DNA from 2 places in the Lentzea sp. NPDC055074 genome. Region 1 is predicted to be linked to the other one. Evidence: riboswitches for the same ligand, from Rfam matches in the RefSeq annotation. Region 1 holds a riboswitch; the other holds the start of a gene.
The links. A riboswitch is a leader RNA that binds a small molecule or an ion and turns the genes downstream of it on or off. The one in region 1 is predicted to bind cobalamin.
Positions count from the first base shown of each region.

Region 2: another riboswitch for cobalamin. It lies ahead of ACWF7A_RS15600 (CbtB domain-containing protein); the one in region 1 lies ahead of ACWF7A_RS14625 (ribonucleoside-diphosphate reductase subunit alpha).

Region 1 is NZ_JBSGUQ010000005.1:292,269-297,606, forward strand. It holds gene ACWF7A_RS14625 (ribonucleoside-diphosphate reductase subunit alpha) at 1-3,173, opposite strand, end outside; cobalamin riboswitch at 3,282-3,493, opposite strand; gene ACWF7A_RS14630 (LysE/ArgO family amino acid transporter) at 3,690-4,238, opposite strand; gene ACWF7A_RS14635 (LysR family transcriptional regulator ArgP) at 4,337-5,194, shown strand; gene ACWF7A_RS14640 (SDR family NAD(P)-dependent oxidoreductase) at 5,212-5,338, shown strand, end outside.
Region 2 is NZ_JBSGUQ010000005.1:488,804-494,141, forward strand. It holds gene ACWF7A_RS15585 (HAD family hydrolase) at 1-269, shown strand, start outside; gene ACWF7A_RS15590 (hypothetical protein) at 266-436, opposite strand; gene ACWF7A_RS15595 (CbtA family protein) at 687-1,442, opposite strand; gene ACWF7A_RS15600 (CbtB domain-containing protein) at 1,465-1,653, opposite strand; cobalamin riboswitch at 1,687-1,861, opposite strand; gene ACWF7A_RS15605 ((2Fe-2S)-binding protein) at 1,910-2,560, opposite strand; gene ACWF7A_RS15610 (phosphoribosyl-ATP diphosphatase) at 2,669-2,932, shown strand; gene hisG (ATP phosphoribosyltransferase) at 2,947-3,807, shown strand; gene ACWF7A_RS15620 (antibiotic biosynthesis monooxygenase family protein) at 3,804-4,115, shown strand; gene ACWF7A_RS15625 (phosphoribosyltransferase) at 4,076-4,690, opposite strand; gene ACWF7A_RS15630 (hypothetical protein) at 5,052-5,219, opposite strand; gene ACWF7A_RS15635 (thioesterase family protein) at 5,235-5,338, opposite strand, start outside.

The sequences.
Region 1 (5,338 bases):
TTCAGGTACGGCGGCACCCGGTCGATCGCACCCAGGCTGCCGTCGTGCAGCTTCAGGTCCGAGATCATCCGCTCGTCCCACAGCTTGCGCTGCTTGAGCGCCCGCACCAGGTCGGGGTTGATGACGGTGAAGTCGCCGGACATGTTCGACTTGACGTACAGGTTGCGGTAGAGCGGCTCGATCGACTGGTTCACGCCGGTGATGTTCGCGATCGTCGCGGTGGGCGCGATGGCCATGACGTTCGAGTTCCGCATGCCCTTGCGTGCCTTCTCGCGGATCTTCGCCCAGTCCATCGTGGACTCGCGGTTCTGCTCCAGCTCACCCTCGGCGCGCGTCTGCGCGAGGAGCTCGACCGAGTCGATCGGCAGGATCCCCCTGCTCCACAACGACCCGTCGAACGACTGGTACGCACCGCGCTCGGCGGCGAGATCAGCGGACGCCTCGATCGCGTAGTAGCTGATCTCCTCCATGCTGCGGTCCGCGAACTCGACGGCCTCCTTGCTCGCCATCGGCGTGCCGAGCGTGAACAACGCGTCCTGGAAGCCCATCAGGCCCAGACCGACCGGCCGGTGCTGGAGGTTGGAGTTCCTCGCCTCCGGGATCGTGTAGTAGTTCACGTCGATCACGTTGTCGAGCATCCGCACCGCGGTGCGCACGGTCTTCTCGAGCCGCGCGTGGTCGATGCCTTGGTCCGTGACGTGCTGCGCGAGGTTGACGCTGCCGAGGTTGCAGACCGCGACCTCGTCGATCGTGGTGTTCAGGGTGATCTCGGTGCACAGGTTGGACGAGTGCACGACACCGTTGTGCTGCTGCGGTGAGCGCAGGTTGCACGGGTCCTTGAACGTGATCCACGGGTGGCCGGTCTCGAACAGCATCGTGAGCATGCGCCGCCACAGGTCGACCGCAGGGAGGCGGCGGAAGACCTTTATCTCGCCGTTGTCGGCCTTCTGCTCGTAGGCGCGGTACTTCTCGGCGAACTCCGTGCCGAACGCGTCGTGCAGGTCCGGGACCTCGTCGGGGGAGAAGAGCGTCCACTGGCCGTTCGCGCGAACGCGGCGCAGGAACTCGTCCGGCACCCAGTTCGCGGTGTTCATGTCGTGGGTGCGGCGGCGTTCGTCGCCGGTGTTCTTGCGGAGGTCGAGGAACTCCTCGACGTCGATGTGCCAGGTCTCGAGGTACGCGCAGACGGCGCCCTTGCGCTTTCCGCCGTTGTGGGCGAGACCGGCGGTGGTCATGTAGGACTCGTCGGTCTCGACCTTGAGGTCGAAGACCTCCGGGACGACCTCGGTCTCCCGCACGTCCCGGACGCGCGAGAACACCATGCCCTGGTGCTCGACCCAGTTGTGCTTGGTGATCGGCCGGCAGCCGACGAGCTCGGCGATGCCCGCGACGGCGGGAACCCTGATGTCGAACGCCTTCACGACACCGGAGAAGGAGATCTCGGTGCCGTCCGAGCGCGTGCCGAGGTGGTTCTGTTCGCGTTCGCGGTACTGGCCGGCGGACGGAACGCCGAGGCGCAGCAACTGGTAGCGGACACCAGCGGCGAGCGGCGACGACGTCGTGGTGAAGTAGACCTCGACGCCACGGGACACTCCGCCGTCGGTCTCCAGCAGGCCCTGCAACAGCTTCCGCGCCTGCGCGTGGGGAAGGTGGGAGAACCTGCGGGAGATCCGCTTCCGGTGCTCGCCGTCGTAGAGGTCCTCGTAGGTGAACGGGAGAGTGGCCTCGCCGGCACCGGTGATGCGGCCGGTCTCGGCGTCACGCAGCACCCCGCGTCCGGAGGCCCAGTGGATCTGCAGGTACGTGTCGTCGCGCCCGTTCTCCCAGAAGTGGATGCCGCGCGCCGACAGGTACTCGCGCACGAAGTCCAGGTGCACGTCCAGCTCGGGGTTGCCGGAGACACCCCACTGCATCCCGTCCTTCGACAGGTGCCCGTCTCCCAGCAGGATCCCGTACAGCCGGGCGTCGTCCTCGCCGAGACCGGCGACCGGGACGATCTCCTCGGGAATGACCTGGGCGACGTAGTCACCCTTCTCGAGCTGACCGGCGTCCACCCACTCAGGGCGGACCTTGTCGTTGGCGAGCCACTTGAGGGTCCGCGCGTTCTCCTGGCCGAGCGGCACACCCTTGATGGCGTAGAACGGGTGCCCGGCGGTGACCTCGAGCGTCTCGACGGAGTGCTTGACCTTCACCTCGACCATCGGGTCGACCTGGTCGTAGAGCATGACCTCGGTGACTTCGCGGTAGGTGCCGCTCACCCCGAGCACCAGGTCGCCGACCTGGACGTCCTTGATCGCCTTGACACCGTCGGCGGTGTAGATGCCGGTGTCCGGCGCGAAGCACTGGTTCACGGCAACGGCCGTGTCGTTCGCGATCTTCAAGAACGGCACCACACCCTGGGACTTGCCGTTCGTCCCCTTGATGTGCGCACCGATCCCGCGCACCGGAGTCCAGTCGTTGCCCAGCCCGCCGGCGAACTTGGACAGCAGCGCGTTGTTGCTGATGCCGTGGAAGATCGCGGCCAGGTCGTCGTCGACGGTGGTGAGGAAGCACGACGACAGCTGCGGACGCGTGGTGCCCGAGTTGAAGAGGGTGGGCGTCGAGCACATGAAGTCGAACGACGAGAGCAGCTCGTAGAACTCGATCGCGCGGGCGTCGCGGTCGTCCTCCTCCAGGGCGAGGCCCATGGAGACGCGCATGAAGAACGCCTGCGGCAGCTCGTAGCGGCGGTCGTCGTGGTGCAGGAAGTAGCGGTCGTACAGGGTCTGCATGCCCAGGAACTGGAAGTTCAGGTCGCGCGAGGCGTCCAGCGCCGCGCCCAGGCGGGCCAGGTCGAAGTCGGCGAGGCGCGGGTCGAGCTGGCCGAACTCGATGCCGTCGCGGACGAACCCGGCGAAGTACGCCGGGTAGCGCTCGGTCATCTCGGCGTGCGACAGCGGTTCTCCGCAGGCCTCGGCGCGCAGCTTGTCCAGCAGCAGGCGGGCGCTGACGTAGGAGTAGTCCGGGTCGTGTTCGACCATGGTGCGGGCGGCCATGATCGGCGCGAGCGCCAGTTCGGCGTCGGTGATGCCGTCGTAGAGGTTGCGCTTGGTCTCGGCCAGGACCGCCTCGGCCGACGCGTTGGGCAGGTCGGCGCAGGCTTCGTCGATGACCACTGAAAGGCGGTCGGGCACGCTCTCTCCTCCGAGATCGGCCCGGGAAGAACGCGTGCGCGCACCAGCGGAGGACACCACTGGTGCACACAGCCGCCCTCCCTCGGGGCACCGTGTCGTGCGCGCAGGCTTGCGCGCACACCAATGGCAGGTCTTCGGACTCGTGGGCACACCTCTCGCGCCTACCGGCCGTCGCTTCCCAGGTCGTGAGACCCAGTGCTTCGTTGACGGCTTTCGTTCCCACTCACCGCTGCGGGGCAGTCCCGGACTTTCACCGGGTTCCCTCTTGCCTCACCGACCAGGTTGAGCCGAGTCGGTGAACCACTAGCGCGGCAGATACTACATGTGGTGGTGGGGTCTGGATCACCACCCAACATGCGCGTGTCGTGGGTTATGGTCGAAACGTGGGTGATCTTCGGCCTCGGGTCGTCTTCGGTGCTCTGGTCAGTGCGGGGCTCGCTTCGGCGTCCCTTTTCGTCGGTGCGGCGGCACCCGTGACGAGCGGTGTCCTGGCGGTGTCGGCGGTGCTGGTGATGATCACCACCCGGCTATCAGGGTCACCCCGAGAGTGATCATCACGGCGGCGATCAGGCCGTCGAGCACCCGCCACGCGCGGGGCTTCGCGAACAGCGGGCCGAGCAGCCGGGCGCCGAAGCCGAGCGCGACGAACCAGGTGATGCTCGCCGTCACCGCGCCGACGCCGAAGAGCCACCGCCCGGCCGCGATCGAGCCGAGCAGCAGCAGGGTGTCGAGGTAGACGTGCGGGTTGAGCCACGTCAGCGTCAGCGCGGTCAGCACGGGCCGGCTGCTGGTCTCGGTACCCGCGTCCAGGACCGACGGCCGGAACGCCCGGCGTGCGGCCAGAAAACCGTACCCCAGCAGGAAAAGACCTCCGGCGATCGCCGCCGCGGTGATCACGGCCGGGAACCTCTTCACGATCGCCCCGAACCCGGCGACGCCCACCGCGACCAGGATCGCGTCCGAGACGGCGCACACGGCGACGACCTTCGCGACCGCCTGCCGGCGAAGCCCTTGGCGCAACACGAAAGCGTTCTGCGCGCCGATCGCGACGATCAGGGTCATCATGGTGCCGAAGCCGAGCAGCAGGTCAGTCACGCGTTCACGGTATTGACGCGTTCTTGATGAGACCAGCTAAAGATTCTTACGTAGCATTAGCGGCTGTGATGGATCTGGATCTGGTGCGGACGCTGCTCGCGGTGGTCGACGCGGGCACGTTCGACGCTGCCGCCACCGCGCTGCACGTCACGCCTTCCGCTGTGTCCCAACGCATCAAGGCCCTGGAGCAGCGAACCGGCCGCGTGCTGCTGGTGCGGGCGCGCCCCGTGCGGCTGACGCCGTCGGGCGAGGTGATCGTCCGCTACGGTCGGCAACTGCTCGCCCTGGACCAGGACCTCGACGCGGCACTGGGCGAGGACGCGGTGGTGCGCGTGCCGATCGCGGTGAACGCCGACTCGCTCGCCACGTGGTTCCTGCCCGCCCTGCAACGGGTCTCGCCGGACCTGAGGATCTCGTTCGACCTGCACCGCGAGGACCAGGACCACACGACGGCGTTGCTGAGACAGGGTCAGGTGATGGCGGCGGTGACGTCCTCACGAGAACCGGTGGCGGGCTGCTCGGTGACCAAGCTCGGCGAGATCCGTTACGCGGCAATGGCCTCACAGTCCTTCGTGGACCTGCACGAGGACGGCCCGCCGAAGTCGTGGCTGCCTCGGGCGCCTGTGGTCGTGTTCGACCGCAACGACGACCTGCAGGACCGGTTCGTGCGCACGCTGACCCGCGGCCGCGGCGCGTCGGAGCACCGTCACTACGTCCCGTCGTCCGAGGTGTACGTGCGGGCGATCGTGGCGGGCCTCGGCTGGGGAATGGTTCCGCCGCAACAACTCCAGGCGGGACTGGTCGACCTCGCGCCGGGCCGCACCATCTCCGTGCCGCTGTACTGGCAGCAGTGGAAGCTCGACTCACCGGCGCTGACGGCGGTCGCCGGGGCGGTGGCCGCCGAAGCGCGCGTGGCGCTGCGTTAGGAGTTAGCCTCGACGGCATGACCGGCGAACCGATGAACCTCAACGGAAAGATCGCAGTCATCTACGGCGCGGGCACGATCGGCGGTGCGATCGCCCGGGCGTTCGCGCAGGCGGGTGCCGAGGTCCACCTGGCCGCGCGCACCG
Region 2 (5,338 bases), 200 kb from region 1:
ACCTGTTCGACGTGACCGTGTGCGGGGACGAGGTGGACGGGCTGAACAAGCCGCTGCCCGAGCCGTACCTGAAGGCGGCGCGGCTGCTGGGCGTGGACGCCGCCCGGTGCGTGGCGATCGAGGACTCGCCGACCGGTGTCGCCGCCGCGGTGGCCGCCGGGTGCACCGTGCTCGTGGTGCCGTGCGACGTCGAGGTCGAGGCGGGGGAGCGGCGGGTGTTCCGCGACTCGCTCGTCGGCGTGGACGTCGAGGTCCTGAAGGCGCTCTAGGGCCGCACCCGCCGCCAGCGGAGCCTGGCGTCGTCCGCGATGTCCGTGAGCATCGCGAACAGGCTCGGCCAGAGCGAGGGCAGCCGGCTGCCCTCGTCCACGTCCCACTCGCGGACGCACCCGGACTCCGGACCCGGACGTTCGTCGATGAACAGGTAGTCGCCCATGCCGGCCGCGGCAATCGGGACGAACTCCTCGAGGAATGTTCCCGACGTCGTTCCCGCTGGGAATCCTCCGGGGACAACGGGGTTTACCGCGCCGGGATCAGGTTCTCGGCGCCGGCGGGACGCCAGAGACCAGTTGCCCCGGGAGCGGCCGTGATCTGGTCGAAGGTGCGGGATGCGTTGACGCGCAACCCGTTGTGGATGCGTTCCCGCGGTTGGGTGTGCGGGGTGGCCTCGCGGCCACCCCGCACCATCACGCGACTGCGGCCTTCTCGGAGGCCTTGACCCTGCGCGTGGCCGGGTCGACCAGCAGGCCGAACACCACGCCGAGGCCGACGTAGAGCGTGGCGAGCTGGGCGAGCGAGCTGAGGCGGAACTGCCACAGCACGTTCACCGGCATGTCCGCGGGGATCGTGTCCGGCGGCGCGGGGAACGCCAGCAGCACCACCGCGGAGGCCGCGGCCACCGCGAGGAGCACGACCGTCGTCCGCACCGGCTGAGACTGGGCGCGCAGCTGCTCGGCGAGCCAGCTGGCGGCCCACACGATCACCAGGCCGGCCACCACCACACCGAGGTAGAGCGCGGTCCGGTAGTTCACCGTCTCCGGGTCGCCCACGGCGGGCGGGTTGGCCGGGTACTTGAGCCACGGCAGCAGCGCCACGGCACCGAACACCGCGGCACCGAACGTGAAGCTGCGGCTGAACGGCGTGCTGCCGGCGAACCAGCGCTTCGACAGCGCGTAGGCGGTGGCGAACACCAGGCCCACGGCGATGCCGACGATCACCACGCCGAGCATGCCGCCCACGACCTGGGCGCCGCGGCTGACGAGCTCGTCCTCGCCACCGTGCGAATGGCCGGTTTCCTCACCGGCGGGTGCGCGAGCCTCCTCGACCGCGAGCGCGGCGCGGATCGGGATCTCGGTCACCAGGAGCTGCACCAGCGCGGAGGCGACACCGGCGATACCGCCGGCCGCGACTCCGCGCAGCGCAAGGGACTTGTACGTCGTCATCTGCTTGATCGGGGGAATGGGATCAGTGGCAGGGGACGCCGAGGGCGTGACGGCCGTCGTGGAAGAACTCGTGCAGCAACTCGGAACCCGCGCCGAGCGCGAGACCGTTCTCCTGCAGGACCAGGTACGTGACGATCAGGCCGAGCACAGAGACGGCGAAGGCCCATTTGGGCACGCGGACGGCGGACAGGCTTGCTGCGGGGCTCGTCATGACGGGCTCCTCCATACCTCGTGGAAGGTCAACTCTCCTTGCGGCGCCGCAGCCGGTCTCCTGACTCCCGGATCAACGCTGCCCCCGCGTCTTCCCAGTCCCGGCGGGGACCAGTGACGTGCTCGGCGGGGATCGCTTCCCGGTCACAGTGGCGAGGACCGCGCCGGATTCTCACCGGCTTCCCGTCACTGCGGCGGGTGCACCGTAAGTTGAGCGGCACGTTAAGCACAACCGGCCATAAGAGTTGTTGCGTTCCTCACTTCACGAGTGGGCAGTCACCGCACTTCCCACCTGCGGCGACGCGGTAATAGAGACAACACGACCGACGCCGGAACGTGACCTCGCCGGGAAAAGTCAGGAATTCTCCCGCCTGTTCGAACGGCGGTGCGCTCATGAGCCGTTCGCCGCGTTCTTCCGCTTCCTCGGCGGTGAGCATGCGTGCGCGCACAACCATTTTGAGCGCGCCCGCGACGTTCGACATCGCGTTGCCCCAGAGCAGCCCGCGCGCCACCGGGACCTGCGCGTGGACCGCCTCCACCACGGGCGCGAGGGCCTCGGCGGCGGGCGGGCCGAGGCGTGGCTGGTCTATGCGGACGCTCAGGCCGTCCGTGACGTGGTGCCGCCACCACAGGTTCTCCGGCCGCACGTCGATCGGGATGTTCGCGGCCGTGAGAGGGCTGAGCAACCGGGCCGTGTAACTGAGGAAGAACAGGCTGGCGGCGACGCGTGGTTCTTCCGCTTTGTACCGAATCGCGATGGCGTCGATCGTGTTCTTGAGAGCGGGTCCTTCGAGAAGCGCTGTTCCCGGCAGCCAGGACTCGTCCGGACGGCCCACGTCGAGAGCGAAGAACGGGTTGATCCCGCGCACGCGGCGCAGTGCTTCGAGCACCTCGGCGAACTCAGACACAGAAGTTCACGCTACCGGGTGTCCATGCAGGACAGATCACGTCCACGGCCTGGGACAGATGCGACCGCGGTGTGGACGGGGGTCAGCGGGATGGGAGGATGTCGTGCCGTGAAGACCTTCGATTCCCTGTTCGCTGAACTGACCGAACGAGCCGCCACCAAGCCGGAGGGTTCCGGCACCGTCGCTGCGCTCGAGGCCGGGGTCCATGCGCAGGGCAAGAAGGTCCTGGAGGAGGCGGGCGAGGTCTGGATCGCCGCCGAGTACGAGTCCGACGAGAAGCTCTCCGAGGAGATCTCGCAGCTGCTCTACCGCCTCCAGGTGCTCATGCTGGGCCGTGGGCTCACCCTCGAAGACGTCTACAAGTACCTCTGACGGAAGACTTTCACATGCTGCGCGTAGCAGTCCCGAACAAGGGTGCGCTCGCTGAACGCGCCTCCGCCATGCTCACCGAAGCGGGCTACCGGCAGCGGCACGAGCCGCGCGACCTGACCGTGCTCGACAACAACAACGAGGTCGAGTTCTTCTTCCTGCGTCCCAAGGACATCGCGATCTACGTGGCGTCCGGCGACCTGGACCTCGGCATCACCGGCCGTGACCTGGCCGCCGACTCGGGCGCCGACGACAACGGCAACTCCGTCGAGGAGCTGCTGGCACTGGGCTTCGGGGGGTCGACCTTCCGTTACGCGGGGCCTCGCGGCACCGACTGGAAGGTCTCCGACCTCGAAGGCAAGCGCCTCGCGACCGCGTACCCGAGGCTCGTGGGGCGTGACCTCAAGGCCCGTGGCATCACCGCCAAGGTGATCCGTCTCGACGGTGCCGTGGAGATCTCGATCCAGCTCGGCGTGGCCGACCTGATCGCCGACGTGGTGGGCTCCGGCCGCACCCTGCGCCAGCACGACCTGGTGCCGTTCGGCGAGCCGATCTGCGAGTCGGAGGCGGTCCTCATCCACCGCAACGGCTCGGAGGTCACGGCCGCGAAGAAGCAGCTCACCGCCCGCTTGCAGGGCGTCGTGTTCGCGCAGCAGTACCTGATGCTCGACTACGACTGCCCGCGGACGCTCCTCGACGCCGCGATCGCGCTGACTCCGGGCCTGGAGTCGCCGACCGTCGCGCCGCTGGCCAACCCGGACTGGGCGGCCGTGCGGGCGATGGTGTCGCGCAAGGAGGCGAACAAGGTGATGGACGAGCTGGCCGCGATCGGTGCCAAGGCCGTGCTGGCCTCGGACATCAGGTTCTGCCGGCTGTGATCACGGAGCACGCCGTGCTCGACGTCCTGCCGGGCTCCGAGCAGGACTTCGAGTGGGCGTTCGGCGAGGCGCGGGAGCTGATCTCCGCCTCGCCGGGCTTCCGCGGTCTCGAACTGCTGCGGTGCCTGGAGACGCCGGCGCGCTACCTGCTGCTCGTGCGCTGGGACTCCGTCGAAGCGCACACCGTGGGCTTCCGGCAGGGGCCGTCGTACGAGCGGTGGTCGTCGCTGCTGCACCGCTTCTACTCGCCGTTCCCGGTGGTGTCGCACTACGAGAGCGCGCTGAGCACCTCTTCGTCCGTGGTCTGATCGAAGCTCTCGTACCAGCGGCTGACCGAGCCGAACTGCTTCGGCGTGAGGACGGCGACCACCCGCGTCCTGAACGTCTCGAGCGACTCCCTCGCCGCCACCGGGACGGCCAGGGTGACGCTCCTCGGTGCGCGCTGGGCGATCCAGTGGAGTGCCGCTCTGGCGGTGACGCCGGTGGCCAGGCCGTCGTCGACCAGGATCACGTCGCGGTCCTCGAGGGTGAGCGGTCTGTCGCCTCGGTAGAGGGTCGTTCGTCTTCTGGCTTCTTCGCGTTCCTCGTCGCAGGTGCGGCCCAGTTGTTCCTCGGTGAGGTTCAGCGCTCTGAGAACCCTCGGGTCGTAGATGGGCTCGCTGTCCGCGGTGACGGCGCCTACGCCGTACTCGGGGTGGCCTGGGGCGCCGATCTTGCGGGCCACGACCACGTCGAGTTCGGCGTCGAGGTGGGCGGCCACTTCCTTCGCCACCGGGACGCCGCCTCTCGGGAGGCCCAGGACCAGGGGATCGTGCCAGGGGAGGTCGGCGAGTCGCGCTGCCAGGGCGCGGCCCGCTTCCTGCCGGTTCGCGAACCTCTTCACGGTCTCGCTGACGCTACGCGCACTTCGTCCGCGGCGGCGATCCGGAAGACGGGTGGTGCCGGTCGCCGGCGTGACCGTTCAGAGCAGCCGAACCGCGCCGGTTTCCGACACCGCGCAGATCGTCGTCCGCAACACCGCTCGCAGCCTGGCCGGAGCGCGCAACGCCGCCCGCGACGATCGCGGCTCGTCTCGGACCACTAGGCGCTGTCCTGCAAGTCTCGTCAGGCGACAGTAGCGGCCGAGGGCTCCGGAGGCGGCACCGCCGCAACGCCCGAATACGCCCGGTATGAGGGCGTGGCGGCAGCACCGCCTCAGGGTCTCTCGCCCGCGCCTCTCACCGAACGAACTTGGAGGACAGCGCCTAGCCGTAGCGCGCGGTGTGATCGTCCACCTCGCCCTGGCGGCAGAGGATCCGTCCGTACGCGGTGTGGATGTCGAGGCCGGTGTCGCGGACGGCCTCGACCACCCGGCCTTCGGTGTCGAGCCATGCGTGGAACATCCGCACCACGATCGCTTCGTCTCCGCGCACGGCCGCCTCCCGGCGTCAGCGTTCGCGCACGAACAGCGCCTGTGCCGTCGACCCCACCGGCCCCTCCACGTCGTGCACCACGCTGGTCGCGAGCCCCACCCCGTCCGGCCCGATGGTCG